DNA from 3 places in the Microbacterium sp. EG9 genome. Region 1 is predicted to be linked to each of the others. Evidence: predicted binding sites of a transcription regulator. Region 1 holds the regulator's gene; each other region holds the start of a gene.

What was found. The regulator HrcA, encoded in region 1, represses chaperone genes, less so after heat shock. The targets are predictions, from matches to a motif close to TTNGCACTCGNNNNNNNCGAGTGCNAA.
Region 2: the regulator HrcA is predicted to act here: its motif matches at 2,418-2,444, upstream of AC6CQV_RS11640 (Hsp20/alpha crystallin family protein).
Region 3: the regulator HrcA is predicted to act here: its motif matches at 2,168-2,194, upstream of groES (co-chaperone GroES).

The regions. Positions count from the first base shown of each region.
Region 1 covers NZ_CM186217.1:1,381,728-1,388,087, forward strand. The annotation lists gene AC6CQV_RS06470 (16S rRNA (uracil(1498)-N(3))-methyltransferase) at 1-403, opposite strand, end outside; gene dnaJ (molecular chaperone DnaJ) at 405-1,517, opposite strand; gene hrcA (heat-inducible transcriptional repressor HrcA) at 1,570-2,607, opposite strand; gene hemW (radical SAM family heme chaperone HemW) at 2,666-3,883, opposite strand; gene AC6CQV_RS06490 (DUF1990 domain-containing protein) at 3,883-4,533, opposite strand; gene lepA (translation elongation factor 4) at 4,558-6,360, opposite strand, start outside.
Region 2 covers NZ_CM186217.1:2,465,886-2,472,245, reverse strand. The annotation lists gene AC6CQV_RS11650 (L-serine ammonia-lyase, iron-sulfur-dependent, subunit alpha) at 1-1,143, shown strand, start outside; gene AC6CQV_RS11645 (putative endonuclease domain-containing protein) at 1,230-2,219, opposite strand; gene AC6CQV_RS11640 (Hsp20/alpha crystallin family protein) at 2,516-2,971, shown strand; gene AC6CQV_RS11635 (DUF2804 domain-containing protein) at 3,088-4,125, shown strand; gene AC6CQV_RS11630 (DUF4287 domain-containing protein) at 4,166-4,462, shown strand; gene AC6CQV_RS11625 (ABC transporter ATP-binding protein) at 4,479-5,246, shown strand; gene AC6CQV_RS11620 (ABC transporter permease) at 5,243-5,977, shown strand; gene AC6CQV_RS11615 (MarR family winged helix-turn-helix transcriptional regulator) at 6,029-6,360, opposite strand, start outside.
Region 3 covers NZ_CM186217.1:346,045-352,404, reverse strand. The annotation lists gene AC6CQV_RS01560 (ABC transporter substrate-binding protein) at 1-472, opposite strand, end outside; gene rarD (EamA family transporter RarD) at 654-1,586, opposite strand; gene groES (co-chaperone GroES) at 1,785-2,081, opposite strand; gene AC6CQV_RS01545 (extracellular catalytic domain type 1 short-chain-length polyhydroxyalkanoate depolymerase) at 2,323-3,597, shown strand; gene AC6CQV_RS01540 (THUMP-like domain-containing protein) at 3,621-4,817, shown strand; gene AC6CQV_RS01535 (hypothetical protein) at 4,834-5,298, opposite strand; gene tsaD (tRNA (adenosine(37)-N6)-threonylcarbamoyltransferase complex transferase subunit TsaD) at 5,295-6,350, opposite strand; gene rimI (ribosomal protein S18-alanine N-acetyltransferase) at 6,347-6,360, opposite strand, start outside.

The sequences.
Region 1 (6,360 bases):
CGCCCTTGACGGCCTTCTCGCCCGTCCAGCGCGAGATGCTGCGTGCCGCCTGCCACGGGACGACCTCGTCGATGCCGAGCTCGGTGGCCGCCTGCACCGCGAGCTCGTCGCGGTCTCCCTTCGCGAGGGCCTGGGCGAGGACGATGCGGGGGGTCGCGGCCGCCTGCTGCGACCGCGACGTCACCGACACCACGACCCGCTTGGGGGCGGATGCGGTCACGACGCCGGTCAGCCAGACGCCCCGGCCGTCGCCGACGGTCACCTCCTCGCCGATGCGCACGCGCCGCACGACGGCGGCGTGATGCGCCTCCGCGCCCGTGATGACGACCTCGTCGCCGGCGTCGGCGTTCGACACGTCGGCACCGTCGACCGATGGCTCATCGACGAGGAAGTGGAGCGCCATGTCAGCCGCGGAACCGGTCGCGGAGCTTGGAGAACATGCCCTGGTGGAACTGCGCCAGCCGGGGGGCGGGAGCCTTGGTCCGCTTGGCGAAGTCCTCGATGAGGGCGCGTTCCTTGGCGTCGAGCTTCGTGGGCGTGACGACCTGCACGCCGACGCGCAGATCGCCGCGCGTGCCGCCGCGCAGCGGCGTGATGCCGCGACCCTTGACGGTGAGCACATCGCCGGACTGCACCCCGGATCGGACCTCCAGGTCGACGTCGCCGTCGAGCGAGGAGATCGTGGTGCGGGTACCCAGGATCGCGTCCGGCATCGACACCTCCAGCGTGGCGAGCAGATCGTCGCCTTCGCGGCTGAAGACCTCGTGGTTCGCGACGGTGACCTCGAGATAGAGGTCGCCGTTGGGTCCGCCCGCGGGACCGACCTCGCCGGACCCGGGCAGCTGCAGGCGCAGGCCGGTCTCCACGCCGCCCGGGATGTCGACCGACACCGTGCGGCGCGCGCGCACCCGGCCCTGCCCCTGGCAGGTGGCGCACGGGTAGGGGATCGTCGTGCCGTAGCCCTGGCACGTGGTGCACGGCTGCGACGTGACCACGTTGCCGAGCAGGCTGCGCACCGTCCGCTGCACCTGGCCGGAGCCGTGGCAGATGTCGCAGGTGGTCGGCTGCGTGCCGGGCTGGCAGCACGAGCCCTGGCAGGTGTCGCAGAGCACTGCGGTGTCGACCTCGATGTCGCGGTGCGTGCCGAAGACCACGTCGGCGAGATCGAGCGTGACGCGCACGAGCGCGTCCTGGCCCCGCTCCCGGCGCGATCGGGGTCGTCCGGTCCGGGCTCCGCCGCCGCCGAAGAAGGTCTCGAAGATGTCGCCGAACCCGCCGAAGCCGGCGCCCGCTCCCCCGCCGAAGGGCGAGCCGTCGCCGCCCATGTCGTAGCGCTGACGCTGCTCGGGGTCGCTGAGCACGTCGTAGGCGTGCGTGACGAGCTTGAACCGCTCGGACGCATCGGCGCCCGGGTTCACGTCGGGGTGCAGCTCGCGCGCCAGACGCCGGTACGCCTTCTTGATCTCCTCGGGGCTCGCGTCACGGGAGACGCCCAGGACTTCGTAGTGGTCGGCCACAATCGCCTTTCCTGCCCTCTCGGGCGCGGGTGGGTGTTCGGGAGCGGATCGCTCAGCGGGACGCGTCGTCCTCGTCGAGGAGCCGGCTCAGATAGTGCGCGACGGCGCGGACCGCCGCGAGGTTGGTGGGATAGTCCATGCGCGTCGGACCGAGCAGGCCCACGCGGGCACGGGTTCCGGTCGTGTCGTAGTCGCTCGTCAGGACCGAGGCCTCCGTCAGACCGAACGCCGCGTTCTCGCGCCCGATGCTCGCGGCGAGACCGTGTTCGTCGGCGACCATCTCCCCCATCAGCCGCAGGAGCGTGACCTGCTCCTCGATGGCCTCCAGGAGCGGATAGATGCTGCCGCGGAAGTCGCTCTCACGTCGGGCGAGGGTCGCGCTGCCGGCCATGACCAACCGATCCTGGCGGAAGTCGTCGAGCTCCTCGCCGACGATCCGGGCGACGACCCGCAGCGCGTCGTCGATGCGGGTTCCGGCGGGCACGGATGCCGCGAGCTCCGCGATCGCGGCGGCGGCGTCTCCGACGGGCTTCCCGGTCACGAGTTGGGCGATCGCGGTCTTCACCTGTGCGGCCGACTGCTCGCTCAGCTCTTCCGCGAGGAAGGCGACCCGCTGCGAGACGCGCCCCGTGTCGGTGACCACGATGACGACCACCCGCGCGCCCCCGAGGTGGACGAACTCGACGTGCGAGACGTTCGCCCGCGCGAACGAGGGGTACTGGACGATCGCGACCTGTCCGGTGAGCTGGGTGAGGGCGCGCACCGTCCGCATCAGCAGATCGTCGAGATCGCCCGGGTCGCTGAGGAAGGACGAGATCGCCGAGCGCTGCGCGCCCGAGAGGGGACGCAGCTCCGCGAGGTGGTCGACGAAGACGCGGTAGCCCTTGTCGGTCGGCACACGCCCCGACGAGGTGTGCGGCGCCGCGATGAGCTCTTCGTCTTCGAGCAGCGCCATGTCGTTTCGGATCGTGGCCGCGGAGACCCCGAACTGGTGTCGTTCGACGATCGCCTTGCTCCCGACCGGCTCGTGCGTGTCGACGTAGTCCTGCACGATCGCGCGGAGGACCTGCAGGCCGCGTTCCGAGACCATCACTCCTCCTCGTTGGCACTCCGGGTTGTCGAGTGCCAATCCTACCGCGTGCGCCGCCTCAGACGGTGAGGGCGCGGACCACGGCGTCGGCGAGAAGGCGTCCCCGCCGCGTGAGCACCACACGACCGCGCACCGCGGCGGCGCCGTCGATGAGGCCGTCGGCGATCAGGGCCGCGATGGCGTGACGGCCCTCGCCGGTGAGATCCGAGACGGCGATCCCCTCCGCGATGCGCGAGCGCAGGAGCACGTCCTCGAGCCGGCGCGCCGCGGCATCCGGGCGCTCGCGCGCCGCCGCGGGCGACTCGTCGGCGGCCAGGCGCTGCGCGTACGCGGCCGGGTGCTTGACGTTCCACCAGCGCAGCCCGTCCACGTGACTGTGCGCCCCCGGGCCGTAGCCCCACCAGTCGGTGCCCCGCCAGTAGGCCAGGTTGTGCCGGGAGCGCTGCTGCGGGCTGCGCGCCCAGTTCGACACCTCGTACCAGTCGTAACCGGCGGCGGCGAAGGCCTCGTCCGCCAGCTCGTACATGTCGGCCTGCAGGTCGTCGTCGGGGGCCGCGACATCGCCGCGGCGGATCTGCCGCGCCAGTTTGGTGCCCTCTTCGATGATGAGCGCGTATGCGGAGATGTGGTCGGGCTCGAGCCCGACGGCCGTCTCGACAGAGCGTCCCCAGTCGTCGAGTGACTCCCCCGGCGCGCCGTAGATGAGGTCGACGCTGACGTCGAGACCGGCGGTGCGCGCCGCCTCGACGGCGGTGCGCACGCCTGCCGGGTCGTGCGTGCGGTCGAGCGCCGCGAGCACGTGCGGCACGGCGGACTGCATGCCGATCGACATCCGCGTCACTCCGGCGGCGGCCAGCTCGCGCGCGAGGGCATCCGTGACGGTGTCGGGGTTGGCCTCGACGGTGACCTCCGCGCCGTCGGCGAGGCCGAAGCCGGTGCGGACGCCGTCGAGCATGCGGGCGAGGTCGCCCCCGGGCAGCAGGGTGGGGGTGCCCCCGCCGAAGAAGACGGTGGATGCCGCCCGCAGCGGCCCCCGCGCGCTCAGCACCTCCCGCGACAGCGCGATCTCGCGCAGGACCTCGTCGGCGTAGGCGTCTTGCCGTGCCCCGCGCAGCTCGCCGGCGGTGTAGGTGTTGAAGTCGCAGTAGCCGCAGCGGACACGGCAGAAGGGCACGTGCAGGTAGACCCCGAAGTCACGATCGGGGTCGATCACGATGTCGGGGGGCAGGGCGCCGTCGGAGGGCGCGGGATCGCCGAGAGGGAGGGCGGATCCCATCAGGCGGGGGTCGTGTACATCGGGGAGATGGCGCGCAGATAGCCCCGGAAGAGCTCGCGGCGGCGGCGCTTGAGCAGAGGCGGGATCAGTCGGTACAGCGCCGAGACGGGGCGGTCGAAGGCGCGCACCGTGAAGCGCACCTCGTCGTTGTCGGCCCACGTCACGACGAAGGACTCCTCACCGCTGACGACCGAGCCGCCCACGGTGCCGAGCGCGAAACCGACCCGACGGGGCTCCTCGATCGCGTAGATGACCCGCAGCTCGCCGTCGGCGCTCATGCGCTTGACGTGACCGTGGACGCGGATCGTGGTGCCCGCGGCCACGTACGGTGTGCCGTCCGCATCGAAGCGCTGGTCGGCCTCGAGGCGGCTCGCGACCGTGGGCGTGCCGTCGATGTCGTAGCCGACGCCCGTGTACATCGGGCCTGCCGCCGGGCGCACATCGCTGATCTGCAGTCCGGCGCCGCGCAGGGCCGACCACGACAGGAGGGCCTCCGCGGACGACTCGAAGCGAGCCTGTCCGCTGCCCAGCAGCAGCGAGTCCTCGGCCGGGACACTGTTCTCCGGCGGGTAGCTCATGAGGTCGTGCGCCTGCGTCGCACCGACCGCGGCGTAGTCGACGGTGTCGTCCTGAAAGCTTCCGCGACGCATGGTCTCCAGCCTAACGGGGGCGTCCTACTTCTTGTCCTTGCCCTCGACGTCGCCCGAGAGGGCGGCGATGAAGGCCTCCTGGGGCACCTCGACGCGACCGACCATCTTCATGCGCTTCTTGCCCTCCTTCTGCTTCTCGAGCAGCTTGCGCTTACGCGTGATGTCGCCGCCGTAGCACTTCGCGAGCACGTCCTTGCGGATGGCGCGGATGTTCTCGCGGGCGATGATGCGGGCGCCGATCGCGGCCTGGATCGGCACCTCGAACTGCTGACGCGGGATGAGCTTGCGCAGACGCTCGGTCATGAGGGTGCCGTAGGCGTAGGCCTTCTCACGGTGCACGATCGAGCTGAAGGCATCCACCTTCTCGCCCTGCAGCAGGATGTCGACCTTCACGAGGTCGGCCTCCTGTGAGCCCGCCGGCTCGTAGTCGAGGCTCGCGTAGCCCTGCGTCTTCGACTTCAGCTGGTCGAAGAAGTCGAACACGATCTCGCCGAGCGGCATGTTGTAGCGCAGCTCGACACGGTCCTCCGAGAGGTAGTCCATGCCCAGCAGCGTTCCGCGGCGCTGCTGACACAGCTCCATCACCGTGCCGACGTAATCCTTGGGCAGCAGGATGCCGACCTTCACGACGGGCTCGGACACCGAGGCCACGCGGCCGTCGGGGTACTCGCTGGGGTTGGTGACCACGACGTGCTCGCCGGTGTCGGTCGTGACCTCATACGTCACCGACGGCGCGGTGGTGATGAGGTCGAGGTCGAACTCGCGCGAGAGGCGCTCGGTGATGATCTCGAGGTGCAGCAGACCGAGGAATCCGCAACGGAAGCCGAAGCCGAGCGCCACCGAGGTCTCCGGCTCGTACTGCAGCGAGGCGTCGGACAGCTTCAGCTTGTCGAGCGCTTCGCGCAGATCCGCGTAGTCGCTGCCGTCGATGGGGTAGACGCCGCTGAACACCATCGGCTTCGGGTCGGTGTATCCGGCCAGGGCCGTCGTCGCCGGCTTGCGATGGTTGGTGATCGTGTCGCCGACCTTCGACTGGCGCACGTCCTTCACGCCGGTGATGAGATAGCCGACCTCGCCGACTCCGAGCCCGCGCGTCGGGACGGGTTCGGGGCTGGACACACCGATCTCCAGCAGGTCGTGCGTCGCGCGCGTCGACATCATCTGGATGCGCTCTCGCGGCTCCAGCTTGCCGTCGACCATGCGCACATAGGTGACGACGCCGCGGTAGGCGTCGTACACGGAGTCGAAGATCATCGCCCGTGCGGGAGCCGACGCGTCGCCGACGGGCGCCGGGATGCGCTCGACGATGCGGTCGAGGAGCTCTTCGACGCCCATGCCGGTCTTGCCCGAGACGCGCAGCACGTCGTCGGGTGAGCCGCCGATGAGGTTGGCGAGCTCCGCGGCGTACTTCTCCGGGTCGGCGGCGGGGAGGTCGATCTTGTTGAGCACGGGGATGATCTGCAGATCGTTCTCGAGCGCGAGATAGAGGTTCGCGAGCGTCTGCGCCTCGATGCCCTGAGCGGCGTCCACCAGGAGGATGGCGCCCTCGCAGGCCGCCAGCGACCGGGAGACCTCGTAGGTGAAGTCGACGTGACCCGGGGTGTCGATCATGTTGAGGGCGAAGGTGCCGTCCGAGGTCGCCCACGGCATCCGCACCGCCTGGGACTTGATCGTGATGCCGCGCTCGCGCTCGATGTCCATGCGGTCGAGGTACTGCGCGCGCATGTCGCGGTCGGACACGACGCCCGTGATCTGCAGCATGCGGTCGGCCAGCGTCGACTTGCCGTGGTCGATGTGGGCGATGATGCAGAAATTGCGGATCAGCTC
Region 2 (6,360 bases), 1.1 Mb from region 1:
CCGCGCACGCGCCTTCCCGGTCACCCGAACGCGATGACGCTGGTCGCGCGGGATGCCGCGGGAGCGGCGGTGTGCGAGGACACCTATTACTCGATCGGCGGCGGGTTCATCCGCCGCGAGGGCGAGGAGGCGGCCGTGTCCGCGGCATCCTCGCCCCTGCCCTTCTCCACGGCGGCGCAACTGCTGGACGTCTGCGACGAGTACGGTCTGACGATCGCGGAGGTCGCCCGACGCAACGAGGAGGCGCTGCGATCCGAGGAGGAGGTCGCCGCCGGCCTCGACGCGATCTGGGACGCGATGGCCGCGTGCGTCGACGCGGGGCTGCACGCCGAGGGCGTGCTCCCCGGCATGCTCAAGGTGAAGCGGCGCGCCGGAGCGATCCGGGCGCAGCTGGAGGAGGTCGCCGCGTCCGGGCGGGAGCTGCCCGGGGAATGGCTGGGCGCGTTCGCCCTCGCCGTCAACGAGGAGAACGCCGCGGGCGGACGGGTCGTGACGGCGCCGACCAACGGTGCGGCCGGCATCCTGCCCGCCGTCGCGATGTACTGGTGGCGCTTCCTCGCCGACTCGGGGATCGGCGCCGCGAACGCCGTCACGCCGTACGGGGAGCTGGTCGGCTCGGCGCTGCTCGGCCTGCACGGCGAGACCGATCCCGCGCCGGAGACGGTCGTGGCCTCGGCCGAGGCGCTCGCCGAGGCGAACCGGCGCCGCGGCATCCGTCGGTTCCTGCTGACGGCGACGGCGCTGGGCTCGCTGTTCAAGGCGAACGCGTCGATCTCTGGTGCGGAGGGCGGATGCCAGGCCGAGGTCGGCTCGGCGTGCGCGATGGCGGCCGGCGGGCTGACGGCCGTGATGGGCGGGACGAACCGTCAGATCGAGAACGCCGCGGAGATCGCGATGGAGCATCATCTGGGCCTCACCTGCGACCCCGTCGGCGGGCTCGTCCAGATCCCCTGCATCGAGCGCAACGCCATCGCGGCCTCCACCGCCGTGACGGCGGCGCGTCTCGCGCTGCGCGGCGACGGTACCCACTACGTGCCGCTGGACGCCGTCGTCGAGACGATGCGCCAGACCGGCATCGACATGTCGACGAAGTACAAGGAGACGAGCGAGGGCGGTCTCGCCGTCAACGTCGTGGAGTGCTGAGCACCGGCTCGCAGCCGCGGTTCGGTTGGCGCTCGCGCCGCAAACCGTGCTGCCATTTCTAGCGAACGGGCCCACCGAGCGGCCGGTCACGCAGGCGCGGCGCGGCGCGCGAGGGCGGCGCGCACCAGCGCCGCGCCGCGGGACGGATCCTGACGGATGTGCGCGGAGGTCAGGCGTACGACGTCCCAGCCGAGGTTCGCGTAGTCGGCGTACTTCTGGAGGTCCCGCGCCCACTGGCGACGCGAGGTGCGGTGGTGATCACCCTCGATCTCGACGGCGACCTGGTGAGCCCGGAACGCGCCGTCGCTGATGCCGAGCAATCGCCCGTCCGAGGTGCGCACCTCGACGTCGAGCTCGGGCTCCGGCAGGCCGGTCCCGATGAGCGACAGTCGCCAGTCGGTCTCGAGCGGCGACATGCTGCCCGTGCGCAGCAGGGGGAGTGCTGCCCGGAGCTTCCCGATTCCCTGTCGGCGTCCTGCGGCGACGGCCGCACCCAGGTTCTCGGGCCTGGCGAGCTGGCGTTCGGGCACACGCCGCCCCCATCCGTCGCGGGGCACGCGGATGATCGCGTCGCCGATGACCACCAGATCGCGTGTCGAGTGCTCACGGGCGAGCATCGCCCAGGTGGAGCCGAGCGTCGCGACGGGAATTCCGGCCCGGACCGTGGAGTGGACGAGCATCGGCGCGACCTGCACGGCGGCGATGCCCGTCCGCCGGAGCGCACGGTGCGGCGCAGGCACGGCGACGTCGAGGTCGCCGGATGCCGCGGCATCCGCGTCGAGGAGGGGGAGTCCGTGGATCGCGAGCGCCGTCGTTCCGATGTAGAACGCGTGGGGCGGAAGCACCAGCACGTGCGCGCGGACGCGACGCAGGATGGCGCGCCGCGCGATCTCGTCCGGGGCGTCCTCGCCGAGCGTCGCCGCGTCGTCTGCCTCACGCCGGAGGCGGACACCGCGGAAGGGTGCGTCCAGGTCGCGCGCCGCGAGTCGTCCGCGGGAGACGCCCGCCGCCGCCGCATCGGCGGCGGTGAAGACCTGGGGCAGAGTCGACGGAAGCGGGTGTGGTGGGCGCGGCATCCCCTCAGCGTGGGCGCATTCGCTGCCGTCGCGCGCCGCGCCGCGAGGCCCCGTGGAGAACGTGCGCGGGTGCGCCGTCTGGGGAGGAGGAGGGCGCTGCCCGGCGAGTTGGCGCCGACGCCGGAAACGGTGGCGTGGTTTCCGGCTCGTGCGTCAACTGAGCCCGGGCAGGTCGGAGGGTTCGCTGTGCGTGAACCGTTGGCACTCTCCTGGGGTGAGTGCTAATCTGAAGTTAGTTGAGTCGATGAGGCTCAACTTTCAGAACTCACAGAGCCATACACGAACAGGAGAGAACAATGGCCACGTATGACCCGTTCCGTGACCTCGACCGCATCGCGTCGGGCCTCTTCGACACGCGCCGCGGACCGCGCCGGATGCCGATGGACCTCTACCGCGACGGCGACCACTACGTGCTGAGCGCCGACCTGCCGGGCATCGATCCGGGCTCGGTCGACATCGACGTGGACGGCCAGCTGCTGACGATCCGCGCCGAGCGCACCCTCACCGAGGGCGAGGGAGTGAAGTGGATCACGCGCGAGCGCGAGACCGCGAGCTTCCTGCGCCAGCTCAACCTCGGCCAGGGCATCGACACCGACGGCATCGCCGCGACCTACAGCAACGGCGTGCTCACCGTGACGATCCCCGTGAGCGAGAAGGCCAAGCCGCGCAAGGTCCAGGTCGTCGCCGACGGCGGCGCGCCCACGATCCAGGCCCACGCGTCGGCACAGGAGCCGCAGCCCGTCGAGCCGTGACCGTCGGCGCCCTGCGCCACCGCCCGAACCGCCCCGCGTCCGCCTCGGACCGGGGCGGTTCGCGTCGACAGCGCTAGTGTCGAAGCACCCGACCCGGAACGTCAGCAAGGATGCCGATGCCCGACCTCCCCGCCGCGCACGAGCGCGAGCTCACCGCACCCGTCTCCCTCACGCGCCCCGACGGCCGGCTGAACCCGGCCGCGATCGGGTTCAGCCGGAGGCCCCTCGTCGACACCGACGGCATCGGCCGGGGGCGCGGCCGGTTCGTGCGGTCGTGGGGTCGCAACAAGCGGTGGGAGTACTGGAACGTCATCACGCCCACGCACATCGTGTCGCTGACCGTGTCGTCGCTCGACTACGCCGCGGTCCACGAAGTGTGGATCCGCGACCGTGCCACCGGACGCACGTGGTCCCGCAACGCCACCGTCCTGCCCTCGCGCGAGGTGTCGCTGCCCGGCTCGCTCGGCACGGGCATCACGATCGCCCGTCATCGCGACTTCGCGGCGACCATCGCGCCCGCCGAGCGCGGGCAGCTCTGGCGGCTGCACGCGGAGATCCCCGCCGCGTCGTTCGACATCACCGTGACCCGGCCGCCCGGCCATGACCTGCTCGCCGTCGTGGTGCCGTGGTCGTCCCGGCGCTTCCAGTACACCGTGAAGGACGTCGCGCTGCCGGCATCCGGCACGCTCACCCTCGACGGGATCGATCACGACGTGCCGGCCGGGTCGTGGGCGGTCCTGGATCACGGGCGGGGCCGCTGGCCGTACGACGTCGCGTGGAACTGGGGCGCCGGGTCGGGTCTGCTCGCCGACGGCCGGACGTTCGGCATCCAGGTGGGCGGGCGCTGGACCGATGGGACGGGGGCGACCGAGAACGGCGTGGTCGTCGACGGCGTGCTGCACAAGATCTCCGTCCCCGTCGCCTGGGACTACGACCTCGCCACGCCGCTGCGTCCGTGGCGGGTGCGCGGCGGCGGTCTCGACGCGGTGTTCGAGCCCGCGTTCGACAAGCGGTCGGCGACCAGCCTCGGGGTCGTCGCCTCGCGCACCGACCAGTGCTTCGGCCGGTGGTCGGGACGCGTCGCCGTGGAGGGCGGGGTCATCGACTTCGACGGCATCGAGGGCTTCGCCGAGGATGTCCGCAATCGCTGGTAGAGCTGAACACGAGGCGGAGGCACCGCCGGAAGGGAAACGGATGTCGTTTCAGGCATATCTCGACAACATCGAGGACAAGACCGGGCTCACCCCGCGCCAGTTCGTGGAGCAGGCGACGCAGAAGGGCTTCGGCCCCGGCACGAAGGCCGGGGAGATCGTCGCGTGGCTCGCCGACGAGTACGGCCTCGGCCGCGGGCATGCGATGGCTCTCGTGCACGTGATCACGAAGGGCCCGAAGATCGCGTCGACCCATGTGGGCACCGCGTCGACCCACAGCGATGCGAGCGACACGCTGTGGCTGGACGGCAAGGCCACGAACCCCGCGCGCGCCTCCTGAGGCGGATAATGCCCCCATGACGAGCATTCCCGAGGTGTCGTCCGCCCCGGCCGCAGCGTCGGCCCGGGCCGTGGTCGTCCGCGGCCTCGTGGTGCGGCGCGGACGCGACGCGGTGTTCGACGGGCTCGACCTCGACATCGCCGCGGGGCGGATCACGGGGCTGCTCGGGCCGAGCGGCAGCGGCAAGACGACGCTCATGCGTGCGATCGTCGGGGTGCAACGCCTCGCGGCGGGCACGGTGACGGTGCTCGGCGCGCCGGCCGGATCGCGGCCGCTGCGCCACCGCGTGGCGTATGACAGTCAGGGGGCGTCGGTCTACGACGATCTCACCGTCGCCCAGAACCTGGAGTACTTCGCGGCGGTCCTCGGCGCGACGCGCGGCGACGTCTCGCGCGTCCTCGACGACGTCGGGCTGCGGCCGCAGCAGCGCCGGCTGGTGGGCTCCCTTTCCGGAGGCCAGCGCGGACGCGTCTCGCTCGCGGTCGCGATGCTCGGCGCGCCCGACCTCCTCGTGCTCGACGAGCCGACCGTGGGCCTGGACCCGCTGCTGCGCGAGACGCTGTGGGGCATCTTCCGTTCCCTCGCGGATGCCGGTGCCACGCTGCTCGTGTCGAGCCACGTGATGGACGAGGCGTTGCGCTGCGACGAGATCGTGCTGCTGCGGGAGGGGCGGGTGCTGGCGCACTCCACGCCGGAGCGGTTCCTCGCGGCGACCGGGGCCACCGATCCCGACGCGGCCTTCCTCGCGCTCGTGCGCGCGGCGGGCGACGGGGGGATGCCGTGAACGCACGCCGTGTGGGCGCGACGACGGCGCGCGTCCTGCGCCAGCTGCGCCACGATCCCCGCTCGATCGTGCTCATGCTGGCCGCCCCGGCGCTGCTCGTCGGACTGTTCGCCTGGATCTTCTCCGACCGGGAGGGGGTCTTCGCGCAGTTCGGCGGCGGCATCCTGGCGGTCTTCCCGTTCATCGTGATGTTCCTGGTCACCTCGATCACGACGCTGCGCGAGCGTCGCGGCGGCACGCTGGAACGGTTGATGACGACGCCGATCGCCAAAGCCGACGTCATCCTCGGCTACGCGCTCGCCTTCGGGCTCGTGGCGCTCGTGCAGGCCGTCGTCACGGTCGCCTTCGCCGTCGTGGTGTGCGGGCTGGAGGTGGACGGCGAGATCTGGCAGCTCGGCCTGGTCGCGGTGGTGGACGCCCTGATGGGGACGGCGTTCGGCCTGCTCGCCAGCGCGTTCGCGCGCACGGAGTTCCAGGCCGTGCAGTTCATGCCCGTGCTCGTCTTCCCGCAGCTGCTGCTGGGCGGCCTCTTCCTGCCGCGCGATCAGATGCCCGACGTGCTGCGCGCCGTCAGCGACGTGCTGCCGCTGAGCTACGCGATCGACGCCGTCGCCGCCGTGCGCGCGGGCGACGACGGATGGGACCTGTGGGCGCCGGTGCTCGTGGTCGCCGGGGTCGCGGTACTGTGCCTCGCGCTCGCCGCCCTCACCCTGCGGCGGCGCACCCCCTGAGCCGCCCCTGGGCCCCCTGAGCCCCCTGAGCCCCCCTAAGCCCTCTGGGCCCTAGGCGCCGCGCAGTTTGCTCGTGAGCCGCTGGAGCTGCTCGAGCTCGGCGTCGCTGAGCACCGACATCCGCTCGGCGATGGAGCGGCCGTGGACCGTCGCGACGCGGCGGAACGCGGCGACGCCCTTGTCGGTCGCCCGGACGATGGCGCCCCGCCCGTCGTGCGGATCGGTGCACTTGCTGATGAGATCGCGCGCGACCATCCGGTCGACGAGACGGGAGACACTCGGCTGGCTGATCAGCATGTTCGCGGTGACGTCGCGCAGCCGGGCGGCGTTGTCGTCGCCGCGCACCACGGTGAGCAGCACGTCGTACTCGGCCTGCGTCAGAT
Region 3 (6,360 bases), 1.0 Mb from region 1:
CCTTGTCGTCCCAGTTGGTGAAGTCGGGCGAGGTGTTGGCGGGCGAGAAGGTGATGATGCCGGCCGCGACGTTGGAGTCGAGGAACAGCTTCGTGACACCCGATGCCGCCGCACCGATCATGGCCGAGACGCCGGCGCTCTGCAGCTTGGGCACCGTGGTCTCGAAGGCCTTGTTGTCGGCGTCGCCGGAGTCGCCGGGGGTGAAGTCGACCGTGATGCCCTTGGCCGCCTTGTTCACCTCGTCGACGGCGAGCAGGACGCCGGCCTCCTCGGGCGGGCCGAGGAAGGCGAGGCTACCCGTCTGCGGCAGCACGCTGCCGATCTTGAGGGTCAGGTCCTCGGCCGGGCCGCTGCTTTCGCTGGGCGTAGACGAGCCGCCGCCGGCACAGCCGGCGAGCAGAACGGCGCTGACGGCGGCCACGGCGATACCGCCGAGCACCTTGCCAGCCCGCGAACGTGTGAAGACGCTCATGTTGCTCCTTGATCTGGTTGACACGGGGCGAGCTCGGGAGCCTCCCCAGTGGGTCAAACCTAACGGCCTGGTCGCGTCCGGATTGTTGCGATGCGTTAACGGTGTGAAACGGAACGGTCACGGTGCGATAACGGTCGCGGCGGGCCGCGCGGCGGGTCTCGCGGTGGGCCGCGCGGTGGGCTCAGACCAGATCGACGACGTCGGCCGCGCCACGGGCGCGCCGCCCAGCGATCAGCGAGTCGGCGCTGAGGACGATGAGCGCCACCCAGACGAGTCCGAACCCGATCCACCGCTCCAGCGGCATCGGCTCCTGGAGGATCCACGCGCCGGTGATGAACTGCAGGATCGGCGCGACGAACTGGAGCAGGCCGATGACGGTGAGCGGGGCACGGCGGGCGCCGCTGGCGAACAGCAGCAGCGGCACGGCTGTCACGACGCCGGCGAGGGTGACCAGCACGGTGTGGCCGGCTCCCTGGGTGCCGAAGACGAGACCGGTCGTGCTCGCGACGACGACGAGCTGGATGAGCGCGATCGGGGTGAGCCAGAGGGACTCGAGCGTGAGACCGCTGATCGCGTCGACGCGCGGACCGATCTGCTTCTTGACGAGCCCGTACGCGCCGAAGCTGGCGGCGAGGGTGAGGGCGATCCAGGGGAAGGAGCCGTACGCGACGATGATGACGATCACCGCGAGGCCGGCGAAACCGATGGCGACCCACTGCGCGGTGCGCAGGCGCTCCTTCAGCACGATGACACCCAGCAGGACGGTCACGATCGGGTTGATGAAGTAGCCCAGGCTGCCCTCGATGACGTGCCCGGTCAGGATGCCGATGAGGAAGACCTGCCAGTTCACGTAGATCAGCAGACCCGCCACGATGGTCCAGAACACGAGACGGCGGTCGCGCAGGATCGCGAACAGCTTGCCCCAGGTGCGCGTGACCGTCAGCAGCACCGCGCAGAACAGCAGCGAGAAGAGGATGCGCCAGACGACGATCTCCCACGGCCCGATCGGGGCGAGCGTCAGGAAATAGAGGGGCATGAAGCCCCACAGGAAGTAGGCCGCGAAGGCATAGATCCCGCCGAGCCGCTCTTCGCGTGCGGTGTCGGCGGGTGTCATGAGACAAAGCCTACGACGGTCCTGACACTCGGATGCCGCGGCATCCTGCCGTTCAGCGTGCGCGAACCGCCATGTTCTGTGCGAGCCGCCACATTTCGGACGGGACGGGCCGTGGCGGCTCGACCGGGGTGTAGCGGCTCGCGAGGGGATGCAGAAGGGCCCGGATGCCGAGGCATCCGGGCCCTTCTGTGCGAATCGTCAGCGGACGACGACCGCCAGCACGTCGCGAGCGGACAGGACGAGGAACTCGTCGCCGCCGAACTTCACCTCGGTGCCGCCGTACTTGCTGTAGATGACGCGGTCGCCGACGGCGACGTCGAGCGGGACGCGGTTGCCGTTGTCGTCGATGCGGCCGGGGCCCACGGCCACGACCTCGCCCTCCTGGGGCTTCTCCTTGGCGGTGTCGGGGATGACGAGGCCACTGGACGTGACCTGCTCAGCCTCGACCTGCTTGATGACGATGCGGTCCTCGAGCGGCTTGATGGAAACCGACACGGTCTACCTCTTTCTTGCTGGGCGTGATGCTTCAAGACTCGTTAGCACCCACAGGGGTGGAGTGCTAACAGAAGTCTAGGGCGGAGTTGGCACTCGTGCAACGCGAGTGCCAACCGTGCGACACGGAACCCCCCTGTTACATGAATCATGTTTCACCTAGCATCGGCTCTGGGCTCCCCTGAGCCGGGACCGCCGGGCAATGGTGCCCGGTCGAAGGCGGGAGCCGGATCGGAGCAGACCGATGACATCCCCCCGCATCCCCCGACGCCGCGCCGTGGCGGCGATGCTGACGGCCGCCGCACTCGCGGCCGCCGGACTGCTCGCCGGGCCACTGGCGACACCCGCCACGGCGGCGACCGGGTCGTGGACCACCGAGTCGATCGCCGGCATGAACGTGCGCCTCTACACGCCGGCGAGCGCGCCGACGCTCGGCGCCGGTCGCGCCCTCATGGTGAGTCTGCACGGCTGCGTCCAGACGGCCTCCACCCTGCAGACGGCCGGCAACTGGGCGGCGACCGCCGAGAGGTACGGCATGGTCGTCGCCCTGCCCGACGCCCCCAACGGCGGCGTCGTGCTGGGCTGCTGGGACTACTACGACGCGAACCACTCGCGCACCTCCCCCGCCCGCCACGACGACAACCTCCTCGCCCTCGTCTCCGCCCTCACCGCACGCGGCACCCTGGGCATCGACGCGGCGCAGGTGTACCTGTCGGGACTGTCGTCGGGCGGCGGCGAGACCATGGTGATGGGCTGCCTGGCCCCCGACGTGTTCGCGGGCATCGGCATCAACGCCGGGCCCACCGTCGGCACCACGTCCGGTCAGATCGGCAGCGTCGCCGTGTCGCAGACCCAGGGCCGGAACACCTGCACGACGTTCGCCGGCTCGGCATCCGGAGCCTTCGCGACGCAACTGACCTCGGTGGTCTACGGGTCGAACGACACGACGGTGGCTCCCGGCTACAACACGCTGAACGCGCAGATCATGGCGGGCATCTACGGCGCCGGGTCGACCTCGACGTTCGCGCTCACCGGTCTCGCCGGAACGAACACCGCGGGCTCGGGCACGCTCTACGCGGATGCCGCGGGTCCCCGTGTCTCGCTGATCCAGAACACCGGGCTCGGACACAACTGGCCCGCGGGCGGCGGCCCGGGCGGATCGTACGTGTCGACGAACAGCATCGACTACCCGGCCTACGTCACGGGCTTCTTCTTCCAGAACAACCGACGCGTCGACCGCTCGGGCACGCCGACGCCCACGCCCACCCCGACCCCTACCTCCACTCCGACGCCCACCCCCACCTCCACGCCGACGCCGACGCCGACCGCGCCGGCGGGCTGTGTGACCGCGTCCAACGCGGACCACAAGGCGGCGGGCCGCGCCACGAGCTACGGCACCAACCCCTACAACCCGTACTACGCGGTCGGGAGCCTCAACTACCTGGGACAGGGGGATGCGACCGTGACGAGCCTGCAGCAGGTGTCGGCGACGCGGTGGACCAAGGTGGCCGGCTGCTGAGCCGACCCGCATAGGCTGGCCGGATGGAACGCGCCGAGCTCACCGCCCTGCTGACCGCCGACGGTCTGCGGCTGGTCGATGAGCTCGGCGCGATCGATTCCGCCGACGACGTCGCCCGCACGGTCTCACGGCTGCGCGCCGCGGGGCTGTCGCCCGAGCTGGTCTCGGCCGCCGTCGGCCAGGCGCGGCTGCGTACCCGCGCCCGCGCCAAGTTCGGCGAGTTCGCCGACCGCATGCTGTTCACGAGGGCGGGGCTGGAGCAGGCGACGCGGCTGTCGATCGCCGCCCGTCACGCCGGCCGCTTCCGCGATGCGGGCGTACGGCGCGTGGCAGACCTCGGATGCGGCATCGGCGGCGACGCGCTCGCCCTGGCCGGCATCGGGCTGGAGGTGCTGGCCGTCGACGCCGACGAGACCACCGCCGCCCTCGCCGCCTACAACCTGGCACCGTTCGGCGACGCGGCGACGGTGCGCCACGCCCGCGCCGAGGAGGTGCCGCTCGACGGCATCGACGCCGTCTGGCTCGATCCCGCTCGGCGCACGGCGGGACACGCCGAGACCGCCCGGCTCGGCGCGGCCGACTGGTCGCCGTCGCTGGACTGGGTGTTCCCGCTGGCCGCGCGGATGCCCGCGGGCATCAAACTCGGGCCCGCCTTCGGCCGCGCCCTCATCCCGGACGATCCCGCCGGAGTGGAGGCCCAGTGGATCAGCGTCGACGGGTCGACGATCGAGCTCGTCCTCTGGACGGGCGCGCTCGCCCGCCCGGGGGTGCGGCGGGCCGCCCTCGTCCTCCGCGCGGGCGCCGCCTCCGAGCTGACGGCCGACGCGGACGCGCCCGACGCCGAAGTGCGCCCGCTCGGCAGATTCATCCACGAGCCCGAGGGCGCCGTCATCCGTGCCCGGCTCATCGGGGAGGTCGCGCGCCGGCTCGACGCCGGCATGCTCGCCCCGGGCATCGCCTACCTCACCTCGGATGCCGAGGCCACGAGCCCCTTCGTGCAGACCTTCCGCGTCCGCGAGCAGCTGCCGACCGATGTCAAGGCGCTCGCCCGCGCACTGCGCGAGCGCGAGATCGGCACGCTCGAGATCAAGAAGCGGGGCGTCGACGTCGATCCGGCCGCACTCCGCACGAAGCTGAAGCTGCGCGGCCCCGGCACGGCCACCCTCATCCTCACCCGCGCGGGGACGTCACGGGTGGCGGTGCTGGCCGACCGGGTGTGACCCCACGTCAGCGCCGTCAGCCGAACAGAGGCCCCTGGGTGGAAGCCCACCACAGCCATCCCGCACTGTAGGCGAGCGAGAGCAGGCTCAGACAGAGCGCCCACACCGCGACGGCGCGACTCTCCCACGGCCGGCGAATCGCCACGATCGCCAGCACCGCGCCGACGAGGCCGATGAGGAAGCCCCACCCCACGAGCATCGAGACGATGAGCCCCAGCACGGCGAAGGTGAGCGCCCACGGGGCGCTGCGCGGCAGGACCTCGGGCGGCGGTGCCCAGCGCACCTCGGGCTCGGGCATCCAGCTCGACTCCCCCTCCCCCGCGACCACGGGCGTCGCCAGCGGCACGGGTTGGGTGAACTCGCGCTGGAAGCCGCCCCGGTGCTCGCCGGGGAGCGCCGCGGTCGCCGCGGGCGCCACGTCGTCGGAGGGCGCCTCGACGCGCGGCTCGGGCGGAGGTGCGGGGGTACGCTCGTCGCTCATCCGGCCACCTGGATCTCGGTCACGGGCAGGGTCGAGTCCGCGCCGAAGCCGAGGTGCGAGGCCGGGCGTCCGTGAGCGATGAGCTCTGCAGCCAGCGCGGCGATCATCGCTCCGTTGTCGGTGCACAGGCTGAGCGGCGGGATGCGCACCGCGACGCCGGCCTCCGCCGCGCGCGTCAGCGCGACCTCGCGCAGGCGTCGGTTCGCGATGACCCCGCCGCCGAGGAGCAGCCGCGGCACGTCGTGACGCGCGCACGCGTCGAGCGCCTTCGTGACGAGCACGTCGACGACCGCTTCGCGGAACGAGGCGGCGACGTCGGATACGTCGGGTGCCCGCCCGTCGGCCTCGGCCTGTTCGACCCATCGCGCGACGGCCGTCTTCAACCCGGAGAACGAGAAGTCGTAGCGGTGCGCCGCCATGTCCGACGCACGCGACAGCCCTCGCGGGAACCGGATCGCCGCCGGGTCTCCGGTGGCCGCGGCGCGATCGATCTCCGGGCCGCCGGGATAGGGCAGCCCGAGGATGCGCGCGATCTTGTCGAAGGCCTCCCCCGCCGCGTCGTCCAGCGTCTCGCCGAGCAGCTCGACGTCCGACACGAGGTCGCGCACGAGCAGCAGAGAGGTGTGACCGCCGCTGACGAGGAGCGCGATCGTCGGGTACTCCACGTCGTCGCCGGTCAACAGGTCGGCGGCGATGTGGCCCACGAGGTGGTTGACGGCGTACAGGGGCTTGTCCAGCCCGACGGCGAGCGCCTTCGCCGCGCCGATGCCGACCATGAGCGCGCCGGCCAGGCCCGGTCCGCTCGTGACGGCGACCGCGTCGAGGTCGGACAGGGCGATCCCCGCCTCCGCGACCGCGGCGTCGATCGCGGGCTGCAGCGCCTCCAGGTGGGCGCGGGCGGCGACTTCCGGCACGACGCCGCCGTAGCGGGCGTGCTCGTCCATGGAGCTCGCGATCGTGTTGCTCAACAGGGTGCGGCCGCGCACGATGCCGATGCCGGTCTCGTCGCAGCTCGTCTCGATGCCGAGCACGAGGGGTTCGGTGGCCGTCACGAGCACGCTC